DNA from 2 places in the Agarivorans sp. MS3-6 genome. Region 2 is predicted to be linked to the other one. Evidence: predicted binding sites of a transcription regulator. Region 2 holds the regulator's gene; the other holds the start of a gene.
The links. Region 2 encodes FliA, which starts transcription of late flagellar genes. Its sites were predicted from a motif close to CTAAAGNTNNNNNNNNNNNNGCCGATA; they were not measured.
Positions count from the first base shown of each region.

Region 1: the regulator FliA is predicted to act here: its motif matches at 9,570-9,596, upstream of ACVFI8_RS00410 (flagellar protein MotY).

Region 1 covers NZ_CM134202.1:68,698-80,903, reverse strand. Annotated here, with positions in the region: gene rlmKL (bifunctional 23S rRNA (guanine(2069)-N(7))-methyltransferase RlmK/23S rRNA (guanine(2445)-N(2))-methyltransferase RlmL) at 1-470, shown strand, start outside; gene ACVFI8_RS00450 (glutaredoxin family protein) at 475-714, shown strand; gene uup (ATP-binding cassette ATPase Uup) at 708-2,603, shown strand; gene ACVFI8_RS00440 (DUF3466 family protein) at 2,600-4,438, shown strand; gene rmf (ribosome modulation factor) at 4,586-4,762, shown strand; gene fabA (bifunctional 3-hydroxydecanoyl-ACP dehydratase/trans-2-decenoyl-ACP isomerase) at 4,821-5,357, opposite strand; gene ACVFI8_RS00425 (AAA family ATPase) at 5,448-7,433, opposite strand; gene ACVFI8_RS00420 (Na+/H+ antiporter family protein) at 7,509-8,837, opposite strand; gene rnt (ribonuclease T) at 8,830-9,504, opposite strand; gene ACVFI8_RS00410 (flagellar protein MotY) at 9,625-10,494, shown strand; gene nth (endonuclease III) at 10,506-11,141, opposite strand; gene ACVFI8_RS00400 (electron transport complex subunit E) at 11,138-11,821, opposite strand; gene rsxG (electron transport complex subunit RsxG) at 11,830-12,206, opposite strand, start outside.
Region 2 covers NZ_CM134202.1:594,371-606,576, reverse strand. Annotated here, with positions in the region: gene flhA (flagellar biosynthesis protein FlhA) at 1-73, shown strand, start outside; gene flhF (flagellar biosynthesis protein FlhF) at 105-1,541, shown strand; gene ACVFI8_RS02825 (MinD/ParA family ATP-binding protein) at 1,531-2,424, shown strand; gene ACVFI8_RS02820 (RNA polymerase sigma factor FliA) at 2,417-3,136, shown strand; gene cheY (chemotaxis response regulator CheY) at 3,263-3,646, shown strand; gene ACVFI8_RS02810 (protein phosphatase CheZ) at 3,660-4,400, shown strand; gene ACVFI8_RS02805 (chemotaxis protein CheA) at 4,412-6,520, shown strand; gene ACVFI8_RS02800 (protein-glutamate methylesterase/protein-glutamine glutaminase) at 6,546-7,679, shown strand; gene ACVFI8_RS02795 (flagellar motor protein) at 7,672-8,418, shown strand; gene ACVFI8_RS02790 (flagellar motor protein MotB) at 8,375-9,316, shown strand; gene ACVFI8_RS02785 (ParA family protein) at 9,313-10,098, shown strand; gene ACVFI8_RS02780 (chemotaxis protein CheW) at 10,095-10,919, shown strand; gene ACVFI8_RS02775 (chemotaxis protein CheW) at 11,061-11,549, shown strand; gene ACVFI8_RS02770 (DUF2802 domain-containing protein) at 11,550-11,975, shown strand; gene ccmA (cytochrome c biogenesis heme-transporting ATPase CcmA) at 12,195-12,206, shown strand, end outside.

The DNA.
Region 1 (12,206 bases), 530 kb from region 2:
ACACGGGGTCTGCCAGTGTTCATGCTGCCATAGGGGGGGCTTCAAAAGTCACCACGGTAGATATGTCTAATACTTACTTAAATTGGGCAAAAGACAATTTTAGATTGAATCAATTGTCTTTGAACAAACATGAATTTATTCGTGCTGACTGTATGGCCTGGTTGAAAACTCAAATCTCGCAACGTTGGGATTTGATTTTTCTTGATCCACCTACTTTTTCTAATTCAAAGAAAATGGATGAAGTGTTTGATGTTCAAAAAGATCACGTAGATTTATTGTTGTCAGTTTCACGCCTGTTGAATCCGGGTGGGCAGCTGATATTTTCCAATAATAAGCGACAATTTAAGATCGATGCAGAAGCTTTAGCACGCCACGGTTTAAGAATAGAAAATGTCTCTAGCCAGTCGTTGTCTCCAGATTTTGAAAGAAATAAACAAATCCATAATTGTTGGATGATTCACAAGGATTAGTGTTATGACTTGGGTGTTATACAGTACCGATGGTTGCCATTTATGTGAAGATGCAAAAGCACTCATTTTGGCTAGCCCCAATATTATTGAGTTAAGCGAGCAAGATATCATCGACGACGAGTCTTTGGTTGAACAATATCGGTATAGCATTCCAGTACTTTGCCATATACCTAGTCAACAACGATTAAATTGGCCTTTTGATTCTAGCCAACTAGAACAGTTTATAGAGAGTTGTACGTGTTAGTTAATTTACAAGATGCATTATTGGCTTATGGAGATACACCACTCCTTAATAAAGCCAACCTACAAATTAATAAAGCTGAAAGGGTGTGTTTAGTGGGGCGTAATGGGGCCGGTAAAAGTACCTTGTTACAAGTTATAGAAGGTGCTGTATTACTCGATTCTGGGCAACGTCAGCTGGTTAACGATGTCGTAATCACCAGACTTCAACAAGACCCACCAGAAGCCAGTGAACAACGTATCTTTGATTATGTAGCTGAAGGTAAGCCACATATAGGTAAGCTATTAACGGAGTTCTATCAACTCACCGCAGATATTACTGAAGACACCAGTGATAACGAGTTGAAGCGTTTACAGCATATTCAACACGAGCTCGACGTCGTCGATGGCTGGAAGTTTGATAGTGATATTCAAAAAGTACTCACCACCATTAAGCTCGATGGCAACGCAACGCTGAAGGGCTTGTCTGGTGGCTGGCTGCGGAAAGTCGCCTTAGCCAAAGCCTTAGCTGGCGAGCCAGATATATTGTTACTTGATGAACCTACTAACCACTTGGATATTAAAACCATACAATGGTTAGAAGAATTTTTGCTTAACTTTAAAGGCACTATCGTCTTTATCAGCCACGACAGAGAATTCATTCGAAAAATAGCTACCCGTATTGTAGATATTGATCGTGGAGTACTAACCTCTTGGCCAGGTAATTATGACACCTATCTAGAGGGTAAAGCCGAATGGTTACGTGTTGAAGAAGAGCAAAACGCGCTTTTCGATAAACGCCTAGCTGAAGAAGAAACATGGATTCGCCAAGGCATCAAAGCTCGTCGCACCCGCAATGAAGGCAGAGTCAGGGCCCTTAAAGCGATGCGAAATGAACGAAGCGAACGCGTCAATCGTCAGGGCACCACCAATATGAAGATTGATGATGGTTTACGCTCTGGGAAAATTGTTTTTGAAGCAGAAAACCTTAGTTTCAGTTACGCGAATGACCAACATCCTATCATCTCGCCAGTTGATTTATTGGTGTTACGTGGCGATAAAATTGCCTTAGTCGGGGCAAACGGTTGCGGTAAATCAACGCTAATTAAAATTTTGCTTGAGCAACTGAAAGCCAGTGGCGGTAGCCTAAAAATAGGTACCAAACTCAACGTTGCCTATTTCGATCAGTATCGACAAGATATTGACCCAGAGAAAACCTTGCTAGATAACCTCGCCGGCGGTAAACAAGAAGTAGAAATAAACGGCAATAAACGGCATGTTATGGGCTACTTACAGGACTTTTTATTCCATCCTAAACGCGCATTTACACCGGTAAAAGCCTTGTCTGGAGGTGAAAAAAATCGCTTGATGCTCGCCAAGCTTTTCTTAAAACCGGCAAATTTGTTAGTACTTGATGAACCAACCAACGATTTGGATGTCGAAACGCTGGAGTTGCTTGAAGAGTTAGTAAGCCAATATCCAGGTACCGTGCTGTTGGTGAGTCATGATCGAAGTTTTATCGATAATACGGCTAGCCACGTTTGGCATTTTGATGGCCAAGGTAACATTAGTACTCACGTTGGCGGGTATTCAGAAGTAGAAAGCTATCTTGCTAAGCAATCTCAATTTGATGCGGTTAAAGTGGCTGAAAAAGTAGATGCCGCACCACGTTCTACAAAACAAACTAAGAAGTTGTCATATAAATTGAAGCTTGAGCTTGACCAGTTACCACAAAAATTGGAAGCTGCAGAAAATTTAGTAGAGCAACTACAATTACAAGTAAATGAACCCGAGTTTTTTAATTTAGAACAGAACTTGGTTCAAACGGCATTAAGTAATCTAGCTCAAGCAGAAGAGGAATTAGAAAACCTCTACTCACGCTGGGAAGAATTGGAAGAACTTAAAAATTCATGAAGAAGTCTATTTTAAATTGCTCTATGAGCTTAGTATTCGCGCCTTTAGTTTTGTCAGCCAGTTTAGCGCATGCTGCACAAACCGAATCTTATTACCTTATTGAAGAAATCCCACTTTCTGCTGACTCAGAAACAGGGCTGGCAGAAGCTAATAGTAACCTTAGTATTACCGCCGTCAGCGAAGAAGGTGAGTATGTAGCAGGTAATGTACTTACCTTTCGCACGTCATTTCGTTTTTACGACTTTTCTGACCGCACCACTTATGACTATGGCTGTCAGTATGCCAGCGAAGTATGTCGTTTATTTTTATATGGTGATAATAGCTTTTATGAAACTTACCGCGACAGGCTAAGAGAACAGAAGTCGGTTCAGTATCTGTCTAATGTTTTGTCTTTTGTCGCCGAAAATAGTGTTAGTGGCAACCACACCGACGGTAAAAACATCCAGCCTTTACCCACTTGGGATACGGTAAAAGAAAAATTGTATGTTTTCGATGACATTAGTAATGAGATTTATACCACTGACACTCGAGTTAATAGTATCAATAATACCCTTGGCTGGGCGGTAGGTTATGATTCAGCCCCTTTTATTGACGATTCAGGCACCAGTTATACTAGAGATTTTATCCAGCGCGGCTTTGCGTATAGATTAAGTGACCAAGCAAAAGTGACACTGCTGCCCACAGCCTTTAGTACTAGCGGCGAGTTAAGCGATGATAACGGTGGCGTGTCATCAGGATTGCAAGTTATTGAAAAAGATGGGAAAACTCTAGTTATAGGTATGGCGAGTACTGGTTATGCGGGGGGGAATACCGACAGCTTTAATGAATGCCAAACTGGCAACAGAGAAAATTACTACCGTTGTTCAGGTTTTCATACCCAAGCTTGGGTGTGGGATATTACAGATGCTGATGATGGTGCTCAAGTCGAAGGTACTCAGTTGGTGGACGGGTACGTGCGCTCTCGTTATGGAGAAGCGGCGAGTTACAACTTATTGAAAAATGGTAATGGCAGTGTTTTTGTAGGCACCTCATCAGACGATGTATACAACAGCACCAACGGCTCTCGCGGTCGTGCAGCCTTTTATACTGAGAATGAAGACGGCACTTATACCGTCAACAAAATTCCTAATATAAAAATTGATGGTGATAATAGTAACTTCGAAGATGCTGTATCCCATACATGGGCTAACGATATTAATGATTCTTCGTTAGTTATCGGAAACTTACGTTTTGTTGAAGTTAAGTCTAGAAATAGGGCTGTCGAAGGTTTTATTTACGACAATGACGAAAATTCCGATGACTACGAAAGTGTAGTTTGGCCCTTAAGAAATAAACCGTTTTCTGGCGCAAACAGTGAATTTAGCAGTATAAATAATGACGGTTTACTCGTCGGTTGGGTGGATGGTCTTGGTGAAGATCAACCTTCATACAACGGCACAACTAGGCGGCAGTCAGCTATCTTGCTAGATATTAATCGTTATAAGGAAGGTGATAGTTCTTATTTTTGGCGTTTAAATTACTTAACTTGTTATGAACAAGATGGTGAAGCAGAGATACCTTATTATCGAATTGAACATGCGACTCATATTACTGAAGAAGGCGATATTTTTGCTAGTGGCTTTCATTATGAGTCTGCCAATGATTTTATTTATGGGATTAACCCTCGAGCGGTATTACTTAAGCTAACACGTAACCCTAATGTTACCGATATTGATGACGTTGCGGCATGTCCTAATGTAGAAGAAGTTAAATATGAGCGCAAAGGCGCCAGTAGTTCACTGTGGTTGCTGTTATTGCTCCCTCTGGTTTTTGTGAGGCGCTTCAAAAAAAGCTAAATTGTCTTTTTTATGCAACAAAAAGATCAATTAGTTAGCGAGAACTAAAAAATATAGTTTTTGATCTTTGTAAAACGATAAGCGATAGTAGATCAGGAGTCCTTAGTGGCTTCTGATTTTTTTTCTGATCTTGATGAGGAATAGTCTATGAAAAGACAAAAACGCGATCGTTTAGAAAGAGCGCATGCCAAAGGTTATCAAGCAGGTTTGTCAGGTAGGTCGAAAGAAACCTGTCCGTATGGTGGAGCAGACGCAAGAGGTTATTGGTACGGTGGGTGGCGAGAGGCTGTTGAAGAACGCGTTTCAGGATTAGATGCAAATTAAAAGAAGATACAAAAAAGCCCTGATGACAGGGCTTTTTAATGCTAAATAGAATCGAAATTTAAAAAGTTGAAGTATCAGTAAATAAACCCACTTTCAAATCATTCGCAGAGTAAATTTCTCTTCCGTCGACTTCTACAACACCATTGGCTATGCCCATCACTAGCTTACGCATGATTACACGCTTCATTTGTATTTTGTAAGTGACTTTCTTAGCGGTAGGTAAAACTTGCCCGGTAAACTTAACTTCGCCTACGCCTAATGCACGACCTTTACCGGGGCCACCACTCCAACCTAAGAAGAATCCAACTAATTGCCACATTGCGTCTAGTCCAAGACAGCCAGGCATCACTGGGTCGCCAGGGAAGTGACAATCAAAAAACCATAGATCAGGTGTGATATCTAACTCAGCAATAATTTCGCCGTTACCAAATTCACCACCTTCGTGGGTAATTTTTAGGATGCGGTCCATCATTAACATATTTGGTGCTGGAAGCTTGCTATTTCCTTCACCAAATAAAAGACCTTGGCTGCAATCAAGCAGTTCTTGGCGATCGTAGCTAGTTTTACCGAGTTCTTTTTGTGAAACCTGAGTCATGAATTTTACCTTTAGAAAATTTGCCGATACTTTAGCGAACACGTGTGCGCTAAACAAGTCCGATCAGCGATTTATTTGCCAGAGTTTGATTTAGCCGAACAATTTTTTTAGTAACCATGTTAATGCACTAGGTTCTGCTTCATTCGCACCAACGAGCTTATTAATTTTGCCGTAAACAGTCTGTTCTTCAAACAGTGAGCCTGCTTTTAGCCCGAACATGATTTCAATAGCTTGATCGATGTGTTCAACCCCATAGACAGTAAACAACCCTTTTTCACAAGCTTGTATTACCTGTTCACTTAAATTGAGTTGGCTAACGTTGGCTTTAGGTAATAACACCGCGTGTTTCTCGGTGTTGCCATCTAAGGTTGCGATTCTGTAGAATCCTTCGATTTTTTCATTAATACCGCCGACTGCTAGCACGTTTCCTTTTTGATCCATTGCGCCTGTCACGGCGATATGTTGATGAAGTGGTTCATTGCTTAAGGCACTTAACATACATAAGGTACTCGCTAGCGAGGCACTGTCACCGTCTATATCTTGGTAAGACTGTTCAAAGACGATGCTGCCGGAAAGAGGGAAGTGATGATCACGTGCAAATAGGCTAGTAAGGTAACCTTGAATAATCATCATTGATTTGGCGTGGATGTTGCCCGCTAACTCAGCTTTACGTTCTACATCGGTAAAATCACCATCCCCTTGGTGGGCGCTGGCGGTAATTCTGATCGGTTCACCGAACGATAAGCCCAAGCCGCTGAAATCAATCACCGACAAACCGTTAATTTGACCTACTTGTTTACCTGATACTTCAATTTTTGTTTGCTTGTCTTTGTAAGCAAGGTCACTAAACTTTTGGTGAGCGTTTATGTTTTGTTCTAGTGCATAACACGCTTGGTTAAAGCCTGCGCTATCACTGTTAAGCCCTAAATGTGCGAGTAAACGTAATGGTTTTAAAACAGCGTTAAAGTCTAAACTCAATAATTGGTTGTGTTCACAAAACTTGGTGGCGAGCTTTAATACACTGTGGTACAAGCTGGGTCCAAAACCTAGCGCTTGCTGTGTTGAAAGACAGTGCAGTTGCCCTAAGTAGTAGCCTAGGTTTTCTTTATTGGCAACGACTTCGTGAGGCAATTCTGTTTCGATTAAACTCATCTGAACGATGTCTGGATCTAACTCATACAGGTCTGCTACTGCATTGCCGTTACCAACAAAAATCACTTTTTGCTGATAAGGCATTGGGTTTGGCATGGTTGCTTGTTTAGTGCTGGTAGCCTTAGACCAAGACAAATGTTGTGTGTTGATAGAGGCCTTTAGGTCAAACCAAAGTTGAGGATCTGCTAATACATCTTCGCAACTCAACATTAAGATGCTGCCAACTGAATGGTGTAAAAGACCCAACTTAATGCTGGCGAAATCAAAGCCCTGTTTAGAGAAAGGTAAAAGCGACCCAAACAACGAGGTTCTAGAAAAATCTTGGCATACGTTTAGCCCTGGGCAACCTTGCCAAGCTTTATAATACTTAGCGATACACACCTTACTTTGGCTAGTGTCGGCGGCGAGGTATTGGCAAAGATTATGTACCGCATCGCTTAAACCTGGATCTTTTTGATAAAGGATGATTTGTTCAAGCATCGCGTTAAAATTTTGAACATGTGCAGCATTCAATAGTGCTTCATCATCAATGAATTCGTTAGCGAGTAATTCTACTGATAGCTTGTCGTTGCTAATGGTGGCTGCTAGCTTAGACATTGCCGTATCAAATTGTAATAAACAATCCTCTTTCAGCTCGAAAAACAACGGCTGAGTCGGCTGATTGGGATCAAAAAGCATTGTGTAGGTAGCTGGTTTAGTCTCTGGCAGATTGGCCGTTAAGGCGCTAATGATAGATTTTTGCTGTAAAAAACTGGGAGCTTGGCATACCAAAAAAGGCTGAACAAAGTTCTGCGAGGCAAAATAGTCGAAGCTAGCTTTTGCCACCGGTAATAAGTTTGCCCATTGCACTTGAGTGTTCACCTCAAGATTATCACATTCAAAGTGAGGGCTTAGTTGCTCAGTTGGTATCGAAAAGTCAGTCAAATTAGATTTCCAGTAAATATGTAGGGCTAAACAGAATGCCTGAATAACGCATTAAAACAGTTTGTTAACGCTTGTTTATAAGACAATAGCTGCAATCCAACCAAAAACCAATAAGGGGAGGTTGAAGTGTAAAAAAGTGGGTACCACAGTATCCCATATATGGTCGTGTTGCCCGTCACTATTCAAGCCCGCTGTTGGACCTAAAGTGGAGTCTGAAGCTGGCGAACCGGCATCCCCTAGCGCTGCAGCCGTGCCGACAAGCGCTACAGTGGCTAATTCAGAGAAACCTAAGGACAAAGCCAGTGGCACGTAGATAGCGGCTATGATCGGAATGGTTGAAAATGACGACCCAATACCCATCGTAATCAGTAACCCCATTATTAGTAGTACAGCGGCAGCAAACATTTTGTTGCTACCCAAAATCTGCCCCACGCTGTCGACTAGGTCGGGTACGCCGCCCGTTGCTTTCATCACTCCGGCAAAACCATTTGCTGCAATCATAATGAAGCCGATAAGCGCCATCAGTTTTACGCCTTCGACAAATAGGTCTTGGCTATTCTGCGGCCGTAAACCAGCGGCTGTAGTCAGTAATAAAAATCCGCACAAAGCGCCCATAATAATCGAGCTGGTGTACACATTGACAGCAAGAGCAATCAGGATGATGGCAAGGTTAAGCCATAAACGGGGCGCACTGATGATGACTTCTGCTGAGCCTTGAGAATGTTTGCTTAGCGCTACAGTCTGATAAACACGCGGTTTACGGTAGGATACAAACACAGCGATAAACAACCCACAAATCATACCGAGAGCAGGAATTGTCATGGCGATGGGTAATTGCGCTTTATCTATGACTAAGCCGGCACTTTCGATATTGGTGTGTAACAACTGATTTAAGAAAATACTACCGAAGCCATAGGGCAACCACATATAAGTGGTGACGAGACCAAAAGTGATACAACAAGCAATGATACGTCGGTCAATATTGAGCTGGTTAAATGCTGCTAACAAAGGGGGGATCAATATTGGTATAAAAGCAATATGTACGGGCACTAAGTTTTGAGAAGAGACCGCCATCAGAATGATCGCCAATAGCATCAACCACTTAACCAAGGCCAAACGTTTGTCGCGATGTTGATCCACGGCACTAACAATTTTGTGGGCGATTAAATCAGTTAAGCCGCTACGGGATATCGCCACGGCAAACGCCCCAAGCAAAGCATAGCTTAGGGCGATATTGGCGCCATCACCTAGGCCACCCTCAAAGCTGGCTATGGTATCAGCCAAGGGCATACCAGATACTAAGCCTCCAACGATGGCACTAATAGATAACGCTAAAACAACGTTTACCCTTAAAAGGCTTAACACCAACATTAAACAAACGGATAAAACAACGGGGTTAAACATTGTCTGTTCCTAGGTCACTATTGGCGTCTGTAGCAGGTAATGGCCACCCACCTAGAGCTTGCCATTTGTTTACGATTAAACAAAACAGCTCAGCCGTTTTTTGTGCGTCATATAAAGCAGAATGCGCTTCATCGTTATTAAACTCTAAACCAGCTGCACGCGATGCTTTGGCTAACACTGTTTGTCCTAGCGCCAAAGCGCTGATACTGGTGGTATCAAAACTGACAAATGGGTGAAAAGGATTACGTTTTATTTTACAGCGTTCTACTGCCGCATTAAAAAAGCCCATATCAAACGCAGCGTTATGTGCCACCATGACCGCTCGGTTACAGCCATGGGCTTTTAAAGCCTTGCGGATGGGTTTAAACATTTCTTTTAGCGCGGTATCTTCAGTTACCGCACCCCGTAAGGGGTTTTCAGGATCGATCCCGGTGAATTCTAAGGCTGCTTTCTCAAGATTAGCGCCAACAAAAGGCTCAACGTTAAACTGAACGCTTTCAGCCACATAAAGTTCTCCGGCATCATTAAAACTGAGCAAACAGGCTGCAATTTCTAACAATGCATCGGTGTTTGCGTTAAAGCCGGCGGTTTCGATGTCGATAACGACAGGGTAATAGCCTCTAAAACGGCTAGACATAAGCTGGGTAGTACGTTCTGTTATGGTCATAATGTGGCTAACTGTGCATATAGGCGCGCATTATTACAAAAGCTGAAAAGAATCGCGAATTTGCTTTAAAGATAATTGGCTGAATGCCGATAATTTATCTAGAAGAGAGGATTTCTGCTAATGAAACGTTATTTGTTGTTAACTCTGGCACTACACGCGGCCTCGTCACATGCTTATGTGCGCAACTATTCTGCGTCACTGGATGATTCTACTTGGGTGATCTCAAATAAAACGCCAATTGAATGCCGTATGGACCATTTTATTCCATCTTTTGGTGTCGCTAGCTTCGTCAGTAAAGCCTCTAAAGACGTTAATCTAGATTTCTATTTAGACATGTACAAAATTTCGGCTGAAACCCATCAAGTCTCTCTCCGTAGTGTTCCTCCATTATGGAAGCCAGGTGCAAGTTCAAGACAAATTAGTGAGTTGTCCTTTTACCAGCAGTTCGACGGTTATGTCGCGGCACAACCGGCTTGGCAGATGTTAAGTGAACTTGAAGATGGGAACGTGCCTACTTTTTACTTTGACGATTGGTACGCGAATAATAAAACAACCGCTGTCGGTATTTCGTCAATTAACTTCAAACAACAATATAATGATTTCCTTAAGTGCGTAGGGCGCTTATTACCGTATTCCTTTGATGACATCGCCTTCACGGTATTAACCTATAAAAGTAATAGCGATGAACTGACTCCTCGTTCTCAGAAACGTCTTCAATTGATAGGTAATTATGTAAAACATGACCCTGAGATAGACGTGGTATTGGTTGATGCTTACACCGATAGTTATGGTGGAAAATGGCTCAATCAGGAACTCTCCGAGAAACGAGCTAACTGGGTGAAAAGTTACTTTAAGTCTAGTGGTTTAGATGAAAGCGTGATCGAAGTTTCCGCTCATGGTGAACGACGCCACGTTGCTACTAATAGCAATATTCGTGGTCGGGATCGAAACCGCAGGGTAGTGATATCTTTAGGAAAAGACCTACTATAATGTTGTGGAGCTTACAGCTCCACCTTATCTTTAAACTCACACAAATCTTCAATAATACAACTACCACAACGGGGTTTGCGGGCTATGCAGGTATAACGCCCGTGTAAGATAAGCCAATGATGCACATCAACCTTAAACTCGGCAGGAACAACTTTAATTAGTTTCTCTTCAACCTCTTTAACGTTTTTACCCATAGCAAATTTTGTACGATTAGACACGCGGTCGATATGGGTGTCTACGGCTATTGTTGGCCATCCAAAAGCAGTGTTAAGGACAACATTCGCGGTTTTTCTACCAACGCCAGGTAAGGCTTCTAGGGCTTCTCTATTCTCGGGTACGATGCCGTTATGCTGTTCAAGCAGAATTTTGCAGGTCTTAATGAGGTTTTCAGCTTTTGAATTAAATAGCCCTATGGTTTTGATGTAACCCTTCAGTTGCTCTACGCCTAAATCATAAATAGCTTGAGGGGTATTCGCTATGGGGTAAAGCTTGTCGGTAGCTTTGTTTACCGACACGTCGGTAGCCTGGGCTGATAATAGTACCGCAGCCAATAATTCAAAAGGGCTACTAAAGTTTAGCTCTGTGGTGGGGTGAGGGTTGTTATCACGAAGCCGAGTGAGGATTTCTAAGCGCTTTTGTTTGTTCATAGTTGCTGAGTACTTTCCGTGGTGGTTACTGCGGTTTGTTGTTTGGCTTGTACACGGTTATCAATAATGTTTTTAAGCGCAATGATGAACCCCATCACTAGAAATGCGCCGGGTGGTAAGATTGCGACTAAAAAGTGTTCATTAAAATCAATCAATTGAACATAGAGAAATGAAGCCCAGTCTCCTAGTAGTAACTCAATCCCGTAGAATAGACTGCCATTGCCTAATAACTCTCTTATTGCCCCTACAAGCGCTAAAACCAAACCAAAACCAAGACCCATCATTAATCCGTCAAAAGCGGCTGCTTTTACTTGGTTTCGCGCTGCAAAGGCTTCAGCCCGACCAATAATTATGCAGTTGGTGACGATTAAGGGTATAAAAATTCCTAGGTTTTGATACAAGCCGTAAGTATAGGCATTCATGAGTAACTGAATACAGGTAACAAATGAAGCTATCACCATGACAAACACAGGAATTCGAATTTCTTTAGCAACCCATTTTCTAATCAGGGAAACGGTAGTATTAGAGGCAACCAACACCAACATGGTTGCTAGGCCTAAGCCCAGGGCGTTGGTTAACGTAGAGGTGACTGCAAGCAGTGGGCATAAACCAAGCAGTTGCACTAAGCCGGGATTGTTTTTCCAAAGGCCTTGCCACGCTAATTTTTTATATTCAGTCATTGCAGTCCTTAACACCCTTCGGCTAGCTGTTCTATTTTTTGTTGATTACGTGAATGGTAAACCAACACATTCTTCACCGCTTTAACCACCGCTCTAGGCGTAATGGTTGCGCCGGTAAATGCATCATATTGTCCGCCATCTTTTTTCACCGCCCATCGTGTATCCGTTTCGCTTAACAGCTGCTGTTGCTCGAACTGGTAGATCCAATCCGATTTACGGGTTTCAATTTTATCACCTAAACCTGGCGTCTCGTTATGCTGTACTACTCTTACGCCGCTAACCGTTCCGTTTACATTGATTCCGACCAATAGTCGAATGGCTCCACTATAGCCATCGGGTGCGGTAACCTGATAAACATAGGCCTTGGTTTGATGATCCAATGTGA
Region 2 (12,206 bases):
GTTAAGAGTACTTTCTTATCAAGAAGTACCAGAAGACAAACAAATACGTATTGTGAGTTCAGTAGGGCAGTAGCCTCAGCGTACTGGCAAAAGGAAGGTGAACAGTGAAAATGAAACGCTTTTTTGCAAAAGACATGCGAACTGCACTTGCTGAAGTAAAAGAAACACTTGGCAGTGATGCGGTGATAATGTCTAACAAAAAGGTTACTGGTGGCATCGAGATCGTAGCTGCCATTGAACCTTCAAGCGCCGGCGAGGCAGCCAGTACCACAACGCGAGAGTTGGCTGAAGATAGTGTCAAATTATCGGCTGCTCCAAGTTCACCTGCACGTAAAACGCCAACAAACAGTCACCCTAGTCATGATTTTGACGAAAACGCTAGCCTAAAAGACAATCTCACTAATTTTATGCAGCGTCATCAAAAACGTCAGAAAGAAAATTTACAGCAATCTACTCGCGCCAAATCTCAGAGCCAAGCAGACAACCAGCGTCCTCGCACGGTTCAAGCTCCGCGCTCAATTGCGCAGCAACAAGGCTGGGTTCAGCAAGGTTCGTTATCAAGTAAAGCGCAACAACGAAGCCCTAATCCGGTTGCTCAAGACGCCAGTGCCAGCGAAGTCGGCGAGCTCAAGAAAGAAATGGCAGCCATGCGTAAGCTGCTAGAGCATCAAGTATCGGGTTTAATGTGGCAGGAAGTAGAGCGCCAAGAGCCTGTACGAGCAATGTTGATAAAGCAGTTACAAGTGGTTGGCTTTGATGAAGACATGGCAGACCAAATTGCCGGCTACATCCCTGAAGAGTTAGGGGTTCAAGAAGGTTGGCAGCATTTACGCGAGTTACTCGCCAATCAGTTACCGGTGGGTCAAGATGAAATCTTATTGAAAGGTGGCGCAATCGCTTTGCTGGGGCCTACTGGTGTGGGTAAAACCACCACTATTGCGAAGTTAGCGGCCCAATTTTCAATGCGCCATGGCCCCGACAGTGTGGCAATGATAACCACCGATACATATCGGATTGGTGCTCACGAACAGTTAGCTACCTATGGAAAAATTATGGGGTGTGCTGTTCGCGTAGCCAATGACGAAGAAGAGTTATCGCAGCTACTCTATCAATTTAAAGACAAAAAATTGGTGCTAATTGATACAGCCGGAATGAGTCAGCGCGATCTGCGTCTGCATGAGCAATTAGACAAGTTGGTGAAAAATAGTCGCGTTAATATTCGCAACTACTTAGTCATGTCAGCCAATGCTCAGCGCCGAGTAATTGAAGAAACTGTGAACCAATTCCAACGCATTCCCTTAGCTGGTACCATACTTACCAAATTGGATGAAAGCTTAGCCTTAGGTGAAGTACTCAATGTCACTTTGCGCCACGCTTTACCAATAAGTTACGTGACTAATGGTCAGCAAGTACCAGAAGATATAGCGGTGGCCGAGCCGAGTAAGTTGATAGAGCAAGCTTTATCAGTGATGGACTCCAATACCCAACAACATTTCTGGTTCAGTGAAACCGAGCAGCAGAAGGTTTCAGATGTATTCTAAAGATAATGAATTTGATCAAGCTAGCGGCCTCAGAATGATGCAACAAAAAAATAATGTAAAAGTTATCGCTGTCACCGGTGGTAAAGGTGGGGTAGGTAAAACCAACGTTACCCTAAACATGGGTATCGCCATGGCCGCACAAGGTAAACGCGTTATGGTATTAGACGCCGATTTGGGTCTAGCGAACGTAGATGTATTACTGGGTTTGCGGGTAACTAAAAACTTATCTCATGTCTTATCGGGAGAGTGCACCTTAGACGAAGTGCTCGTAGAAGGGCCTAACGGCATTCTGATTGCCCCTGCCACTTCTGGTACTCAGTCAATGGTCGAGTTAAGCCCGGCAGAGCATGCAGGCTTGATTCGCGCATTTAGCAGCCTAAAAACGCCGATTGATGTTTTGTTGGTTGATACTGCTGCAGGTATCTCCGATATGGTGTTAAGTTTTGCGAAAGCCTCACAAGACATTGTTGTGGTTGTTTGTGACGAGCCCACCTCAATAACTGACGCTTACGCGCTGATTAAGCTACTCTCTAATAATCATGGAGTGTATAAGTTTAAAATTGTGGCCAATATGATACGTAGCCTAAGAGAAGGGCAAGAATTGTTTGCTAAGCTTACCCGAGTCACAGACCGGTTTCTCGATGCAACCTTAGAATTGGTGTCTTGTATCCCTTATGACAATAACGTTAGGTTGGCAGTAAGAAAGCAGCGGGTTGTTGTAGAAGCGTATCCAAAATCACCGGCCTCATTAGCGTTTCGCTCCTTAGCAAATAAAGCCACCACTTGGCCAATACCAGAGCAAGCGGGTGGACATTTAGAGTTTTTCATCGAGAATCTTCTCGAATTTGGTCAACGCAAAAATAGAGAACAGCTTAGTGAATAAAGTTGCCGCTTATGCCAGCGTGAACGACACTAATGTTTTAGTGGAGCGTCATGCGACTTTGGTTAAACGGATTGCCCACCACCTTATGGCTAGATTGCCAGCAAGCGTCATCGTTGACGACTTAATTCAGTCAGGCATGATTGGATTAATTGAAGCCGCCCGTAATTTCGATGGCTCTAAAGGGGCGAGTTTTGAAACGTATGCCGGGATCCGTATTCGCGGTTCTATGCTGGATGAGATTCGTCGAGGTGATTGGGTACCACGATCTGTACATAAAAACAGCCGCGCTATTAACGATGCGATTGCGGCGGTAGAAAGAGAAAAAAATGGTGATGCCAAAGACGCAGAAATAGCCGAAAAACTGGGAGTGAGTATTAATGAATACCACTCAATGCTGGCCGATGTTAATAGTGGCCGAATCCTTGGCATTGAAGACCTCGGCGTAAGTGAAGATGTTATCTCAAGCGAAGAAAGTCGCGAGCTTAATCGTCCCTTTGAAGGCTTTGCCAACCAACGTTTTCAGCAGTCTTTAGCAGAGTGCATTAAGGGGCTACCAGAGCGTGAAGCCCTCGTATTGTCTTTGTATTACGACGAAGAATTAAACCTAAAAGAGATTGGTGAAGTATTGAGCGTAAGTGAGTCTCGTGTGAGCCAAATTCATAGTCAAGCACTGGCCAGAGTGAAAACTCGAATGCGAGATTGGACACAATAGCGAAATTCATCCTTACAAAACTAATAAAAGATGGACTAATATTGTGTTTATTAAGGCATAATATCTACATATTATAAATTTATGGCTCAGTTGTGAGCTAGCAAGCATCCTGTTGGGGGAAGTACCTTGGATAAAAATATGAAAATTCTGGTTGTTGACGATTTTTCAACAATGAGAAGGATTATTAAAAACCTATTGAGAGACCTTGGCTTTAATAACACACATGAAGCTGATGATGGCAATACGGCATTACCGATGCTTAAAGGTGGCGATTTCGAATTTGTAGTAACAGATTGGAACATGCCTGGCATGGAAGGCATCGATTTATTGAAAAATATTCGTGCCGATGAAAGCCTTGCTCATTTGCCTGTGTTAATGGTAACGGCAGAAGCTAAGCGCGAACAAATTATCGAAGCTGCACAAGCTGGTGTAAATGGCTACATTGTGAAACCGTTCACTGCTGCTACATTAAAAGAGAAGCTAGATAAGATTTTCGAACGATTACAATAATAAAGGAAGATGCGTGAGCACCGATAATCCGATTATTTCGTTAGCTGATGCCAAACAATTGGTGTCGTTGCTTGAACAAGGCAATGTAGCAGAGGCCAATCAACTCGTTAGTGAGTTGTGCGCACCTAAAGCTAATCTGCTATTTGATAAAGTTGGGCAGCTCACTCGTCAACTCCACGATTCTTTAAATGATTTTAAGCTCGATATGCGTATTAACGAGCTGGCGAATCAAGAAATTCCAGACGCTAAAGAGCGTTTAAATTACGTCATTGAAATGACCGACCAAGCAGCCAACAAAACCATGGACGCGGTAGAGTCTGGCTTACCCATTGCTGATAAATTAACCAGTGACATCAACGATATAATGCCGATTTGGCAGAGTTTGATGGAACGGCGAATTGAATTGGGCCAATTTAAGGCGCTGTGTCACCAAATCGATATTTTCCTTAATAGTTCTTCAACAAATGCAGATAAACTACGTAGCATGTTGACAGAGATATTGATGGCACAAGACTTTCAAGACCTCACCGGGCAAATGATCCGTAAAGTCATCACCTTAGTGCAAGAGGTAGAAGAAAGTTTGGTAGAAATGCTGACTTTATTCGGTGCAGAGAAAAGCGAATTAGCTAAAGCTGAGCCGGTCACCAAATCAGCGATAGAAGCTGAAGGTCCAATAATAAATAAAGAGCAAAGGGATGACGTAGTCAACGATCAAGATGATGTTGATGACCTGTTATCTAGTTTAGGATTTTAAGGGAGTAGCGCATGTCGTTTGATGTAGATGAAGACATCTTACAAGACTTTCTCGTAGAGGCGGCAGAGATTCTTGAACAGCTCTCTGAGCAGTTGGTTGATTTAGAAAAACGTCCTGATGATAGTGACCTATTGAATGCCATTTTCAGAGGTTTCCACACCGTAAAAGGCGGTGCGGGATTTTTGTCATTAACTGAACTGGTTGATGTATGTCACGGTGCAGAAAACGTTTTTGACACTCTCCGTAATGGCGGGCGAGGCGTATCTTCAGAGTTAATGGATGTAATCCTTGAAGCTCTCGACGCGGTCAACGATATGTTTGGTCAAGTGCAAGCTCGCGAGCCCTTAACCCCTGCTTCTCCTGAAATTATCGAGCGTTTACATCAACTCTCTAAACCAGAGTCCGCCGATGAGGTGGTTGCACCAGAACCAGAAGTGGTGGTAGAGCAGCCTGTTGAACCGGTTGCGCCTGCTGCTGATGTCGCTGCTGGTGGTGCCAGCATTGATGAAATCAGTGACGACGAATTCGAACGTTTGCTCGATGAACTACATGGTGGTGCTGCGCCCAATGCGCCCGCTACTCCGCCAGCCCCTGCTAGCCCTCCGAGTGCTGCCAGTGCAGGCGATATTTCTGATGACGAATTCGAGAAACTACTTGATGAGCTGCATGGCTCTAATGCGCCCACCGCAAAAACTCCCGCTGCTAAAGCGCCAACCGCTGCTGCTAGCCCGGCTAGTGATGGTGAAATAGGCGATGACGAATTTGAAAAACTGTTAGACCAATTACATGGTGCAGGAAAAGCGCCTGAGCCAAAAGCACCGGCTCCAGCAGCCAAAGCTGCGACACCGGCACCAAAAGCGCCGCCAAAACCGGCTGCTAAGCCCGCCGCTGCGGCCAAGCCTGCTGCGGCGGCTAAAGAGCCAGCGAAGGCCGCTAAACAAGCACCGCAAGGCGAAACCACGGTTCGTGTTGATACTCGTACTTTAGACGAGATAATGAACATGGTCGGTGAGCTCGTATTAGTGAGAAACCGCCTTGTCAGTTTAGGTTTAGTGAGTAACGACGAAGATATGTCTAAGGCCACCGCTAATTTAGACGTGGTGACCGCAGATTTGCAAGGCGCGGTGATGAAAACGCGTATGCAGCCGATCAAGAAAGTATTTGGTCGTTTTCCTCGGGTGGTACGTGATTTAGCGCGAAGCCTGAAGAAAGATATTAATTTAGAATTAGTGGGTGAAGAGACCGACCTCGATAAAAACTTGGTAGAAGCTCTCGCCGATCCTTTGGTCCACTTAGTCAGAAACTCAGTAGATCACGGTATCGAGATGCCTGATATTCGTGTCGCTGCAGGTAAACCTCGTACCGGTGTTATTCGTTTGTCTGCTTCTCAAGAAGGAGACCACATCTTATTGAAAATTGAAGATGATGGTGCCGGCATGAACGCTGACAAATTGAAAGGCATTGCCATTGAGCGCGGAGTGTTAGACGCTGATGCTGCGGCTCGCATGCCAGATAAAGACGCCTACAGTTTGATTTTTGCCCCTGGTTTTTCTACCAAAACTGAAATTTCAGACATTTCTGGGCGTGGTGTGGGTATGGACGTGGTGAAAACCAGCATCACCCAACTTAATGGATCGGTTGATATCGACTCTAAGTTAGGCGAAGGCACCATTCTGCAAATCAAAGTTCCGTTAACGCTGGCTATTTTACCTACCTTGATGGTAGATGTTGGCAAGCAAACATTTGCCTTACCGCTAACCAGTGTTAATGAAATCTTCCACCTTGATTTAACTAAAACCAACGTTGTCGACGGCCAAGAAACCGTTATTGTTCGAGATAAAGCGATTCCGCTATTTTATTTGCAGGATTGGTTAATTAAGAATATGCAGCCCGGTCAACGAAGTTCGCAAGGCCATGTTGTGATCGTGCAAATTGGTCCTCAGCAAGTGGGTTTTGTGGTTGATAACCTGATTGGCCAAGAAGAAGTCGTGATTAAAGCGCTTGACCAGTTACTGCAAGGTACTCCTGGTATGGCAGGAGCGACTATCACCAGTGATGGCCGTATCGCTCTAATACTCGATATCCCTAGTCTGTTAAAACGCTACGCTCGTAAAATGTAAGCGTTGCCTCCAAGAAGAATTGAGTATGGCTATAAAAGTTTTAGTAGTTGACGATTCAAGCTTTTTTCGACGTAGGGTAAGCGAAATAATTAACGCAGATCCTGCGTTAGAAGTGATTGAAACCGCCAAAAATGGTAAAGAAGCCATTGAAATGGTCGCTAGGCTTAAGCCCGATGTGATTACCATGGATATTGAAATGCCAGTGATGGACGGGATCACCGCTGTTAAAGAGATAATGGCTAAGTATCCTACACCGGTATTGATGTTTTCTTCTCTTACTCATGACGGCGCAAAAGCCACCTTAGAGGCCTTAGACGCAGGTGCCTTAGACTTTATTCCCAAAAAGTTTGAGGATATTGCCAGAGACCGCGAAGAAGCAGTTAGCTTACTGCAACAACGGGTAAAAGCAATCGCTCGGCGCCGTGTTATGGCGCGCCGTGCGCCAATTAGCCCTGCAAGCTCAACACCTTCAGCAAGGCGCGTTAGTCCATCAACGGGTCATTCTCCAGTAAATAAAACCACTGTAGCTACCTCAACCATTGAGAGGCCAAGCCCTGCTACTCGCTTTAAGCCTTCTGGTAAGCGCTATAAATTGGTTGCCATTGGCACATCCACCGGCGGCCCCGTAGCTTTGCAAATGATATTAACTCAAATCCCCGCGGGTTTTTCTAAGCCTATTCTGTTGGTTCAACATATGCCCGCGACCTTTACTGCTGCATTTGCCCAACGTTTAAACAGCTTATCTAAAATAAATGTCAAACAAGCAGAAGACGGTGATGACTTAAGACCCGGCTGGGCCTACCTTGCACCTGGCGGCAAACAAATGCTGATTGAGTCGAGAGGTGCCCACGGTCGAATCCGTATCATTGAGGGCAATGACAAAGTAAATTACAAACCTTGTGTCGATATTACTTTTGCGTCTTTAGCAAAAAGCCATCAAGGCAACGTATTAGCCATGATTCTCACCGGGATGGGGGCAGACGGCAGAGACGGCTGTCGCCTGTTAAAAGCACAAGGCTCAACAATCTGGGCTCAAGATGAGGCTAGTTGTGTTGTTTACGGTATGCCACAAGCCGTCGCTAGCGCCGGTTTAGCCTCTAATCAACTGCCACTAGAGCGTTTCTCAGATGCGATAGTCGCGGAAATAGGAAATGGATAAACTTAGCGTCTTTGGTATATTTTTGGCGTTTTCTGCAGTTGGCTTCGGTCATATGTTGGCTGGCGGCGAGCTAAGTGATCTGATTAACCTACATGCTTTATTTATCGTTTTAGGCGGCACTATTGGGGCGGTGATGTTGCAAACGCCTTCAGCCCAGTTTCTGCAAGCGATTAAAGCCGCGCCAAGAGTTTGGCAAAATTCTAGCTACGATACCCAAAGCCAGATAAAGTTAATATTGAGCTGGTCTAATACTGTTCGAAAAGACGGTTATCTGGTTTTAGAAACTCAACAACAGCATGCCGATAGTTTCAGCCTACGAGGCCTAGAAATGCTGGTCGATGGCGCCGAGCCACAACAAGTAAAACAAGCCTTAGAAGACGTTATAGATCTTGAGCAGAGTCGGCTAGATCGTCAAGCCGGTGTGTTTGAAGCGATGGGGGGCTATTGCCCTACTGTAGGAATATTAGGCGCAGTGTTAGGGTTAATTCAAGCCATGGATTTTCTCAGCAGCCCAGAACAGTTAGGTCAGGGCATTGCCGTTGCATTTGTTGCGACCATCTATGGGGTGGGCTTCGCTAACTTTTTATTTCTTCCCATTGCAAATAAGTTACGTGCACAAGCCGGCGATCGCGCTATTTACCAAGAAATGACCTTAGCGGGCTTAGTGTCTATCGCCGAAGGTGCCAGTAGTTTAGATGTGCAACGACGTCTTAAAAGCTTTGTCGTGGATATCGACTGAGATGCGGCATCGTTACGCGGCACCCGCAAAGCGCAATGCCAACACAGAGCGCTGGTTAGTGTCTTATGCGGATTACATGACCTTGATGTTTGCGCTGTTTGTGGTGCTGTACTCAATGGCCATAGCCAATGAACAAGAATACCCAGAGTTACAACAGCGTCTACAACAGGCTATCGCGCTATTAGAAATTAGTGAACCGCCAGCGGTTGAAGACTCAAACCACTCAATCTTGGTGGGCGAAGGGGATACTATTTTAGAAAACAATAACCAAGCAGTTATTGAAGATGTGATTAAAAATCAGCCTGAATTAGAACCTTTGCCAATGTTGGCAGAGCAAATTGCGCTAGAGTTTAAAGATTATCTGCATACTGACGACATAATAGTGAGTTATGACGATCAATGGTTAAGTATTGAGTTAGATAGTCGATTGTTTTTTGCCAGTGGTAGCGCTTACCTGATTAAACCAGCCGAACAAATTATAATCCGGTTGGCAGGCAAACTAAAAACGGTGGATAACTATTTACGGGTGCGCGGTTACACCGATGAAGACAGCATTGACAGTGCGCTTTACCCAAGTAACTGGGAGTTGTCAGCCGCTAGAGCTACCCGTGTATTAAGAGAACTAGAAGCGAATGGTGTGCAACCAGCACGCATGGCGATTGAAGCCTATGCACACTATTCCCCTCAAACCGGTCAGTTAAGTCATAGTAAGAGCAGGCGAGTCGTCATCGCCTTGTCTAATAAGCGTTGGCAGCCACCAAGGGCGCCTATTGTCGAAGACGGGAAATCGACGATGACAACAGAAAAACCAAAGCCTAAGCCTGATAGTGATACTATGTTGGCTGTACCACTTGAAGGTGGTGGGGTTAGGTTTACAACAAGGCAGGATGATAAGTGAAAGTTTGGACAGTTGCTAACCAAAAGGGTGGGGTGGGTAAAACCACCACGGTGATATCGTTAGCCGGTTTGTTAGCGCAACAGGGCAAACGAGTATTACTACTCGACACTGACCCTCACGCCTCGTTAACCAGTTATTTGGGTTTTGATGTAGATAGTGTGCAAGGCACCTTGTATGAGCTTTATCAAAATGCTCAGCTTGACGATGCCATGGTCACTCATAGTATTCAGGCTACATCCTTCGACAATTTGGATATCATCCCTGCCAGTATGGCTTTAGCGACCTTAGATAAAGTGCTAGGTCAACGTGAAGGCATGGGGCTTATTTTAAAACGCATTCTAGCCAGAATCGAAGACAAGTACGATTATGTATTGATAGATTGTCCGCCGGTATTAGGTGTGATGATGGTCAATGCATTAGCCGCGAGCGACCGTGTGTTAGTCCCGGTACAAACAGAGTTTTTGGCCATTAAGGGTTTAGAGCGCATGGTGAAAACCTTGGCGATTATGCAACGTTCTTGTCCGGATCCCTTACGTTATACGGTTGTGCCTACTATGTACGATAAACGTACCCGAGCCTCATTAGCAGCCTTAAAAGACTTACAAGAAACCTACCCCAACAACATTTGGAACTCGGTTATCCCGATTGACACTAAGTTTCGTGATGCCAGCTTGCGTCATGCTCCGCCGTCTTACCATATTAAAAACTGTCGTGGTGTTTTTGCCTATCAAACTCTACTGGCCCATTTACTACAAATGACAGACGAGCAGGGCTTATTATGAACAGTGACAAATTAATGGAGCAAGCACTAGGCAGCTATTTTGATTCATTGCTGAATGAAGAAAGCGCCCCAGTGATTAAACCTAGCGAAGCCACTGTAGAGAGACCATCATTGGTTGCAGAACCTCAGGTTAAACCTTTAGCAACGCTATTTGCTGAAGCAGAAACGCGGGTTGCCGCAATGAGCGACGCTCCGCCTATTCTGTTGCCGATACAAGAGCTACCGGAGCAACAAGTAGAGCCAACCATGGTTGAACCCACCGTGGCTGAACCGGCAGTGCTAGATACTGTTGAGGCTGTAGTTGCGTCACCGCAAGCAGAAACCTTACAACAGACAGAGCCAGAGCTTGTTGAACAGCCGCAAGCCGCAGAGTGGCAAAACATCGAAACCGATGATGAGTTTCAGGCGCTCTTTTTTGAAGTGGCCGGCGTGACCTTTGGGGTGCCTTTAACAGAATTAGGTGGCATTCATCGAATCAGTGAGGTCAGTCCTTTATTTGGTAAGCCCGAATGGTTTGCTGGAATCATGATCGAGCGCGAGCAAAAATTGTCAGTGGTCGATACCGCAAAATGGGTGATGCCTAATCAACCTTTCGACCCAGAATATAAATATGTCGTTATGCTTGGAGAGAGCCCATGGGGTTTGAGCTGTGAAAAACTATTTGGTACCGAACGCTTAACACGCGATGACGTTAAGTGGCGTAAGGTACCTGGTCAGCGCCGCTGGTTAGCAGGCATGGTGAAGAAGAAAATGTGCGCATTAGTGCACGTAGAAGAACTACTAGCAATGCTTTCTCAAGGTGTGAATATCGAAGGACACTAAATTAATGAGAGCTTGGCGGGTTTCTTTAGTTGAAAGAGTAGGAAAATCCGTCATTTAGTTTTATAACTTATGATATATACTGAACAGATAAGAGTTGCGAGATCCTAACGGACTCATGAACAATAAAAAAGGGACATTCAGATGAGCGAGCAACGTAACATTGCAGAAAACGTAGCTGAAGACGAAGTACTTCAATGGGTGACATTTCAGTTAGAAAGTGAAACTTACGGTATTAACGTAATGCAAGTACAAGAAGTGCTGCGTTATACCGAAATTGCTCCCGTACCGGGCGCGCCAGATTACGTGTTAGGTATTATTAATTTGCGCGGTAATGTTGTTACCGTTATCGATACCCGTTCACGTTTTGGTTTACCGTCGTCCGACATTACTGAAAACTCGCGTATTGTGATTATCGAAGCAGAGTCTCAGGTAATTGGTATTTTGGTCGACAGTGTAGCCGAAGTGGTTTATTTACGTTCATCAGAGATTGACTCTGCCCCGAATGTTGGCACCGAAGAGAGCGCCAAGTTCATTCAAGGTGTGAGCAATAGAGATGGACAATTGTTGATTTTAGTAGACTTAAACAAGCTACTATCTGATGACGAATGGGATGAAGTAAGCTCACTGTAAATGGACTGGATTAATCTTACTGCCCTGCTCGCGACAATTATTTGCCTTATAGGTGGCTATTGGCTTACTTATAAGGCAAAACAACAAGTGGCTAGCAGTGACAAAAAAATGGCAAGTTTAGAAGTGGTGACAAAAAACCTGTTAGTGAGTCACCGCTCTGTTGAAAAGCAATTGCAAGAAATTCATCTTGCTAATGCTTCTTTAGTAAAAGAGCTGGAACGACAAAGTGAGCAAGTTGAACAAGCCTTTTTACGTACCTCAGAAATCCAATCGCAAGACCCTGATAGTAAGCTTTATACTAGAGCGGTAAAACTGGTTGAGTTAGGTGCTGACTTAGAAGAAGTGATGCGCGAATGTGAGCTACCCAAAGCCGAAGCTGAACTGCTACTCAGTTTGCGCAATAAAATAAAAGGGCAGGCTAGTTAGGCTGCTAACGCACCTAGAGTTCGGTATTTTCCGTTATGTTTAGCTGTGAAGACGGTATAACCTTAAAAAGCACACACTTGATTTAGGCTTGAGATTAACACGATTTGCATGTTCTGTTATTCTCGCCGCAGTTCTTCTTTACTAATCCCTTAAATCAGTCGCTTAAGCTAGATTTAAGGTTTAGCTGTGATAACATCCGAACAACCTACCAAACCAAGAATGAATGGAATG